Regions from separate parts of the Virgibacillus xinjiangensis genome, predicted to be linked through region 2. Evidence: predicted binding sites of a transcription regulator. Region 2 holds the regulator's gene; the other holds the start of a gene.
What was found. Region 2 encodes LexA, which represses DNA repair genes until DNA is damaged. Its sites were predicted from a motif close to CGAACATATGTTCG; they were not measured.
Positions count from the first base shown of each region.

Region 1: a site for LexA is predicted at 1,761-1,774, ahead of ACFOGI_RS06810 (DNA polymerase IV). Genes of this name have one in related genera too.

Region 1 covers NZ_JBHRSA010000028.1:43,883-47,302, forward strand. The annotation lists gene dacB (D-alanyl-D-alanine carboxypeptidase/D-alanyl-D-alanine endopeptidase) at 1-1,148, opposite strand, end outside; gene ACFOGI_RS06805 (hypothetical protein) at 1,386-1,646, shown strand; gene ACFOGI_RS06810 (DNA polymerase IV) at 1,793-3,043, shown strand; gene ACFOGI_RS06815 (hypothetical protein) at 3,133-3,420, opposite strand, start outside.
Region 2 covers NZ_JBHRSA010000004.1:19,291-22,710, reverse strand. The annotation lists gene tkt (transketolase) at 1-103, opposite strand, end outside; gene ACFOGI_RS01060 (DUF896 domain-containing protein) at 217-450, opposite strand; gene ACFOGI_RS01055 (YneB family resolvase-like protein) at 546-1,184, opposite strand; gene lexA (transcriptional repressor LexA) at 1,465-2,088, shown strand; tRNA gene ACFOGI_RS01045 (tRNA-Gln) at 2,279-2,352, shown strand; gene ACFOGI_RS01040 (protein-glutamine gamma-glutamyltransferase) at 2,501-3,346, shown strand.

The sequences.
Region 1 (3,420 bases), on a different contig from region 2:
TCTTCGTTCCCCGCGACCGGGAGAGAATGGAAATATGCAGGGAACCATTCCTCTTTTTGAATTTCATACAACAATTGAGTGATTTCATTAGCCGGAATCAGATTGAAGTGGGAAAGACCGGAGCCGTCACGGATGGATAGGGTGTCTCCATTGACACCCAGTTTTGGGATTTCCGATTCTACAACCCTGAGTCCATTTTCCCAACTCCCCTCCCCATGAGTGATTTTCCCCATCTCCTTCACCATGATCTCTCCGTGTCCATTGTTGCTTAATTTCATGAAGGGAACCAGCAGTTCTGCCAGTGGCATGGAACGGTCTGTATAAAGAATGTTCATATCCTCCGGTGCTTCCCCTGCCTTCAGCTTCCCGGTCCAGCTGATGTCCCGGTCCTCCAATGCTCGGCCGAACAATTGTGTTGTGTAGATTGCCGGATCCCAGACGGACATCCATTCCTTTTCCGTCTCTCCTCCAAGGGGAATGGCTCCTTTCACGACCACCATATTCGTGGCATGCCTTCGTTCAATTTTGATACTTGACTCCTCACCCCCGGAATCCGTCCATGCCTCATTGACCACCTCCACATAGTCCGTTTCCGGAAAGATGTGGATTTCGGGCCGATCACCGACTGCCATGCCTGGTTCCACCTCGACAACGACGGAACCTGCATCATAATCCTCATCAGGTGCTACCGTTAAAGCTGAAACCTGTGCTCCATAGTAATACTGTTCATCACTCCAACTGAGATCGGGTGAAAGATGCACGTCATCATACCAGCTTCCGTCACCAATCACATCTCCTGCAATCTGCTTTATGCCGGCCTCTCGGATTTTTTCTGCAAAACGTTCAAGATCTGCCGGCAGCAGCGTCGGATCCCCTTTCCCGCGCAAAAACAAGTTTCCCCTCAGCAATTCCCCTTCCGTCCTGCCGTCTGTTCCAAGCTCTGTGGAAAAGGTGTAACCGGCACCCAGCACGGTAAGTGCGGCTGCCGAGGTGAACAGTTTCATATTGGAGGCAGGACGAAAGCGTATGTCCCCCATATGGTCAAACAATTTTTCTCCCGTCCGTGCAGATCGGATGCTGACACCAGCCAAAGCCCCCGTCAATCTTGGATCACTTTTGAGAAAATTCTTCAGTTGTTCCTTCACCATGCACCGCTCCCTTTTTTCTTTTTTTCATCATACCATCTATCGAGTAAAGAACCACGCAAGAACACTTATTTTTCTTTATATTTGCAATATGGTAGTTATATCAAACAAAAACAGACAAGCCTTACAAAAACTTGTTCTTCAGGAAGCTGTATTTCCTGTACATAGGATAGAAGGATTGATGGAAATCTAAACAAAGAGCCCATATGCTGCTCAACAAATATCGGAGGTGTCTCGCAAATGGCGGAGCAAAACCCACAGCAGGAACTATATGAAACAACCCAGCAAATCCAGCAGGCAATGGAACAGGCTCAATCAAACACGGACCCCGGTAAAGTCCAAGAAGCCCAGCGCTTGCTGAAGCAGGCGGAACAGGGACTGCAAATAGCACAAGCACAGATGGGGACACAGGTTCAGAACAACCCGCAATTCCAGCAAGCTCAAAAACAGTTGGAGCAGGCGCGCCAACAATTGCAGCCATCAGGACGAAACACGTTGTAATCCTTCAGGAAGCTCATGTGGAGCTTCCTTTTTTTGGTGAAGTAATCCTTCACTTCCATTGTCGGAGGCCTTCAATTTATTTCCATTGATAATGAAAAGGAAGTGTATATAATAAGAACAAACGTTCTGTTAGGTGGTGAAAGACAGTGGATTATTCCTCATATCCCCGCAATGATGTGCTGTGCATTGATATGCGGTCATTCTATGCAAGCGTGGAAGCAGTGAAATTGGGGCTGGATCCCATGAAGACCATGCTTGCGGTGGTCGGCGATCCAAACCGTCCGGGGAGTATTGTTCTAGCTGCTTCTCCCCAGTTGAAGAAGAAATACGGCATCAGCAATGTCAGCCGTTTTTTCGAACTGCCGGATGATCCGGACATCCATATCGTGCCTGCACATATGGCGGACTATCTGCAAATGTCTGTGGAGATTACCAGACTGATCCATCAATATGTCCCCAAGGAAGCCATCCACCAATATTCCGTGGATGAAGTCTGGGTCACCGTCAATGGACTCGAAAGGCTGTTCGGCAATCGATGGGAAGCTGCCCGTAAAATCAAGCGGGATATCAAGGAAAGTTTCGGCATCACCTCCTCCATCGGAATTGGAGACAATAAATTTCTGGCAAAGGTCGTGATGGACCTCCATGCCAAGAAACAGGGCATTGCCGAATGCCGGTATGAGGATGTGGAGGAGAAACTGTGGCCCTTCCCTGTGGAAGATATCTGGGGAATCGGCAGCAGGATGAAACGCAATTTGAACCGCATGGGCATCGTCACCCTGGGACAGCTCGCCAGATTCGACCCGGACCGGCTGAGGAAACGGTTCGGCATCATGGGAGAGCAGTTGTACTGGCATGCTTGGGGGATTGACCTGAGCCCTGTTTTTGGGGAATTCACCAAGCAGGAGCAGAAAGGATTCGGACATGGCATTTCCCTATTGAGAGATTACTCCCAAGAGGAAGCAGCCGTATGTATCCTTGATCTCTGTGAGGAAGTATGCCGCAGAGCAAGGACAGCCGGAAAGTCAGGAAAGACCATCCATCTCGGCATCGGTTACTCCCAAGAAACGGGCGGCGGCTTTTCCCGTTCCCGCTCGATCGACCTGCCCACCAATGTGACGATGGATGTCTATCATGTCTGCCAGCAGTTATTCCATGAATTCTATGACGGAAAAAGCAGCATCCGCCGAGTCTACGTCACCCTCGATAATTTGTTCGATAAACAGGAAACCCAACTGAACCTGTTTGAGGACCGAACCAAGAAAAATGATATCGGCTATGTAATGGATGAAATCCGCGATAAATTCGGCTCTACTGCCATCCTGCGTGCCTCCAGCTATACCGATGCCGGGATTACCTTGGAGCGGAGCAGAAAAATTGGCGGGCATTATGCGTGAAGAGATGGTTTTTTTGCGGGTAAGCTTGTATTAAACTGGAGAAAACGAAAGAAACCCAGGTTGCCGGGTTTCTTTCTTGGCCTTTTTAATTAGGAGGTGGTTCCTCCATCATTGTTGTTATTGTTAGTTTGCTGAGTGTTCTGAGCTGGAGCAACGCCTCCGTTAGCTGGAGTAGGAAGAGGCCCTGCTGTCAGATCAAGAGGTGTTTCAATTGGAACTGGAGTAGTAGTAGGCTCGCAGCGCCGGTTATTCAAGTCATAGAACTTGCCATTTCTCTCAATGCCTTGACGGGTAACAGTGATGTGTGTCCGGACCACTGCCTTAAATAAAAGCAAATTAATGAAGGTTGCGCCAGAAGCATCTGTACCCACCAATGG
Region 2 (3,420 bases):
CGCCCATAGGCAAACCCGGGTGTCCGGAGTTTGCATTCTCGATCGCGTCGATCGACAATGTACGAATGGTGTTGATTGATTTCTGTTCAATTGCGTTTGCCATTTAAAATCTCCTTTACTCTTTCTGTCTGATAAGTTTGTCACATATACATTCTATAATGAAACATTTCACATAACAAGTCTGAGTTCTGCTCCTATGGAAACGTAAAATTAAATTTAGTGCTTTTTATTCCTGTCTTGAAGATCCCTTACTTTTTGAGGAGTTACATCGTTCCCATCAGGATCCATGACTGTCATCGATTTGAACTGGTTTTTAAACGACCTGCGGACATTTTTCAAGTATTCTTCCCGAAGCTGTTTCTGTTCCTCTTTTTCCGTTTCCGTCAATCCGTCTTTCTTTGATTTTTTGGAAAGCTCATTGATCCGCTCAATTTTTCCTTTTGATAACATGGTCTATAACCTCCTTGGCTGTCCTGTCCAACAAACTAAAAGAGCAGGGACAGTCTCGTCCTTGCTCTTCATCTTATCTTTCCATATGGACATTATCAAGTATTTTGATACTCCTTGTATCTACGGTGTACCGTCGCTTTCGAGACAGGGTAACCCAAGTTATTCAAGGTCCTGGCAATTTCTTCAAACGTAAGTTTATTCTGTCTCAACCGTACTACTTCTTCTATTGGGAAATCGACTCTCTCCCTGCCTGGGGCATTATTGCGGTTGGAAAGGTTATCTGCTGGGTTGAAGCCGTTGCTGACCGCCTTTTTCATTCCTCTCTTAATTTTGGTATTATGGATTTTACGTTGATATTCCTCTACGATTCCTACAATTTGGAGAACCATGGAATCGGACTCGGAAAGTTCCAATTCTCCATCGTGGATTGCGGTATAAACTGGAACCTTGAGTTTTTGCAGCTGATGGAACAAAGCGATTTTGGTATTTCCCCGGCCGAGCCTTGTCTCATCCTGTATTAGAAGACAGTCAGCTTTTCCTTCTGTAAAATAATCCAGCATTTCAAATACCCCGTCCCGGTCAATATCATAACCGCTCTTCTGTTCTTCTATGGTGGCAACCACTTCAAAACCGAAATTCACAGCAAGATCATTAAGTTCCTTCCTCTGCCTTGCGAGTGATGTTTCCTGTTCGGTTTTATTCGTACTTACTCTACAATACACGATAGCTTTCATTGGACAAAACCCCTTGTGTTAATCTCAGCTGGTTATCATAGCAAAATAAAGAAACCCCAACATTAATATAAAAGTAATTATATAAAATGCATCGGTCTTTGTTATTTTACCAAACATTCAGCATTCCTCCCACTAAAATATAAGAACTATTGTTCGCATACAAATCATGTTAATACGAACATACGGTCCTGTCAACCGTTTTTTCGAACTAACGTTTGCATTAGCTAGTACCGAATGGTAAACTATCACTAGTAAATTCTATGTGCGAGGTGTTTGATAGATGACTAAGCTTTCAAAAAGGCAGCAAATGATCCTTGATTATATAAAAGAACAAGTCGGCGATAAAGGTTATCCACCTTCCGTCCGAGAAATCGCTGAAGCAGTCGGACTGGCTTCCAGCTCCACGGTACACGGGCATTTATCCAGATTGGAGAGCAAGGGCTTCATCAGGAGGGATCCTACAAAACCGCGTGCTATAGAAGTCTTGAATCTGGAAGAGGAAAACAATATTCCAAGAGAAGAAGTTCGGTATGCCCCAGTCATAGGTAAAGTTACAGCAGGCTTGCCTATAACTGCCGTGGAAAATATCGAAGAGTTCATTCCTCTCCCTGATTCCACTGCAGGTACGGATGATAATCTATTTATTCTAGTAATTGATGGGGAAAGTATGATAGAAGCTGGAATACTTGATGGGGACATGGTCATCGTAAAGCAGCAGAACACTGCTCAGAACAGTGATATAGTGGTAGCGATGACCGAGGAGAATGAAGCGACAGTAAAACGGTTTTTCAAAGAGAAGGATCATATCCGTCTTCAGCCGGAGAATGCTACCATGGAACCTCTCATCTATGACAATGTGACGATACTTGGAAAGGTAATAGGTCTCTACAGGAATATCCATTAAAAAAGCTGCCATGTGGCAGCTTTTTTAATGTTCCTTGCCCATATACATGCTAGAATTGGACTGCTAATTTCGAGCAAACATTTCCTATACAATATAATTTTGTCTTCGTTTTGCAGATGCCCCTCGCGGTACATACAAATTAAAAAGAACTTCCATTCATGAGCCGCTTTCCCATACTTAATCTGCTGATTGGTCTATAGGCAAGCGGTAAGGCAGCGGGTTTTGATCCCTGATTCGCTGGTTCAAGCCCAGCTAGACCAGCCACCCCCACCATAGTTGGTCCAATAAGGTACAACACTGCCAAGTAAACCCGGACAGTGTCGTACCTTATTTTTCATATCGCGTGCACACCCCATTAAACAGAGAATATACTGGCAAGGAATCACAACTATAACATTAGGGATGTGGAGACATGATACAGCTGCCCGGACTGGATTTTGAATCAGCATTCAATTGGGCTTCCGATCCCATTGAACATACGATTCTTAACCAAATGCATAGCCAGCCTGTCGTTTATTCCTACCAATCTATTGATGGATTACAGTTTGAATTAAAGTTGCGCAAAAATATCATAAGGAGTGCCAAAGCACTGAATGAGAGTGAAGCAAAATTTGAAACCTTTAAAAACTCCCGCTGTAACCCCGATTTTTGGCATCGTACAAATGTTGGAGGGTTCCGTTTAAGACAGGATGTTTCGCCAGCTGATGGTATCTTGGATATATACAAAAACAGCTCTTTGTATGGCTTTGAATGTGCTACAGCTATATTGATCATCTATTACCATGCTGTACTGGAGTCCATCGGAGAAAGATTGTTTAATCAATATTTTCAACAGCTATATTTATACAGCTGGCATCATGATACAGATCTGGGTATCCAACGAATTCAGACAGAATATATATTGCCAGGCGATGTTGTTTATTTCAACAATCCCGATTTCCATCCCGAAACGGACTGGTGGAGAGGAGAAAATGCAGTAGTTTTGGAAGACGGCATGTACTTTGGGCACGGTATGGGGATTACGACCGGGGAACGGATTATCCAATCTTTAAATCAACAACGAAGACCAGGTGGAACGCGATCAGCGTATTTAATGCGTTCCGCTACCAGGCCTTCTTTTGGCCATCTCGCTCGTATCACTTCGCTTTCTCGAAGTTTTGCCCCTTATAAAGTCCACTACCCCGTCGTCCATCATGATAGGACCTCTCTTTCCTACACTGGATACCTAAGCTTTTTAAATGGAGTTTATTACTCTTAGACGTGAAACACCCATCCCTTTTAGGGATGGGTGTTGGTTGTTAGTTTTCAGGAATGGAAAAACAAGAAGGTCCA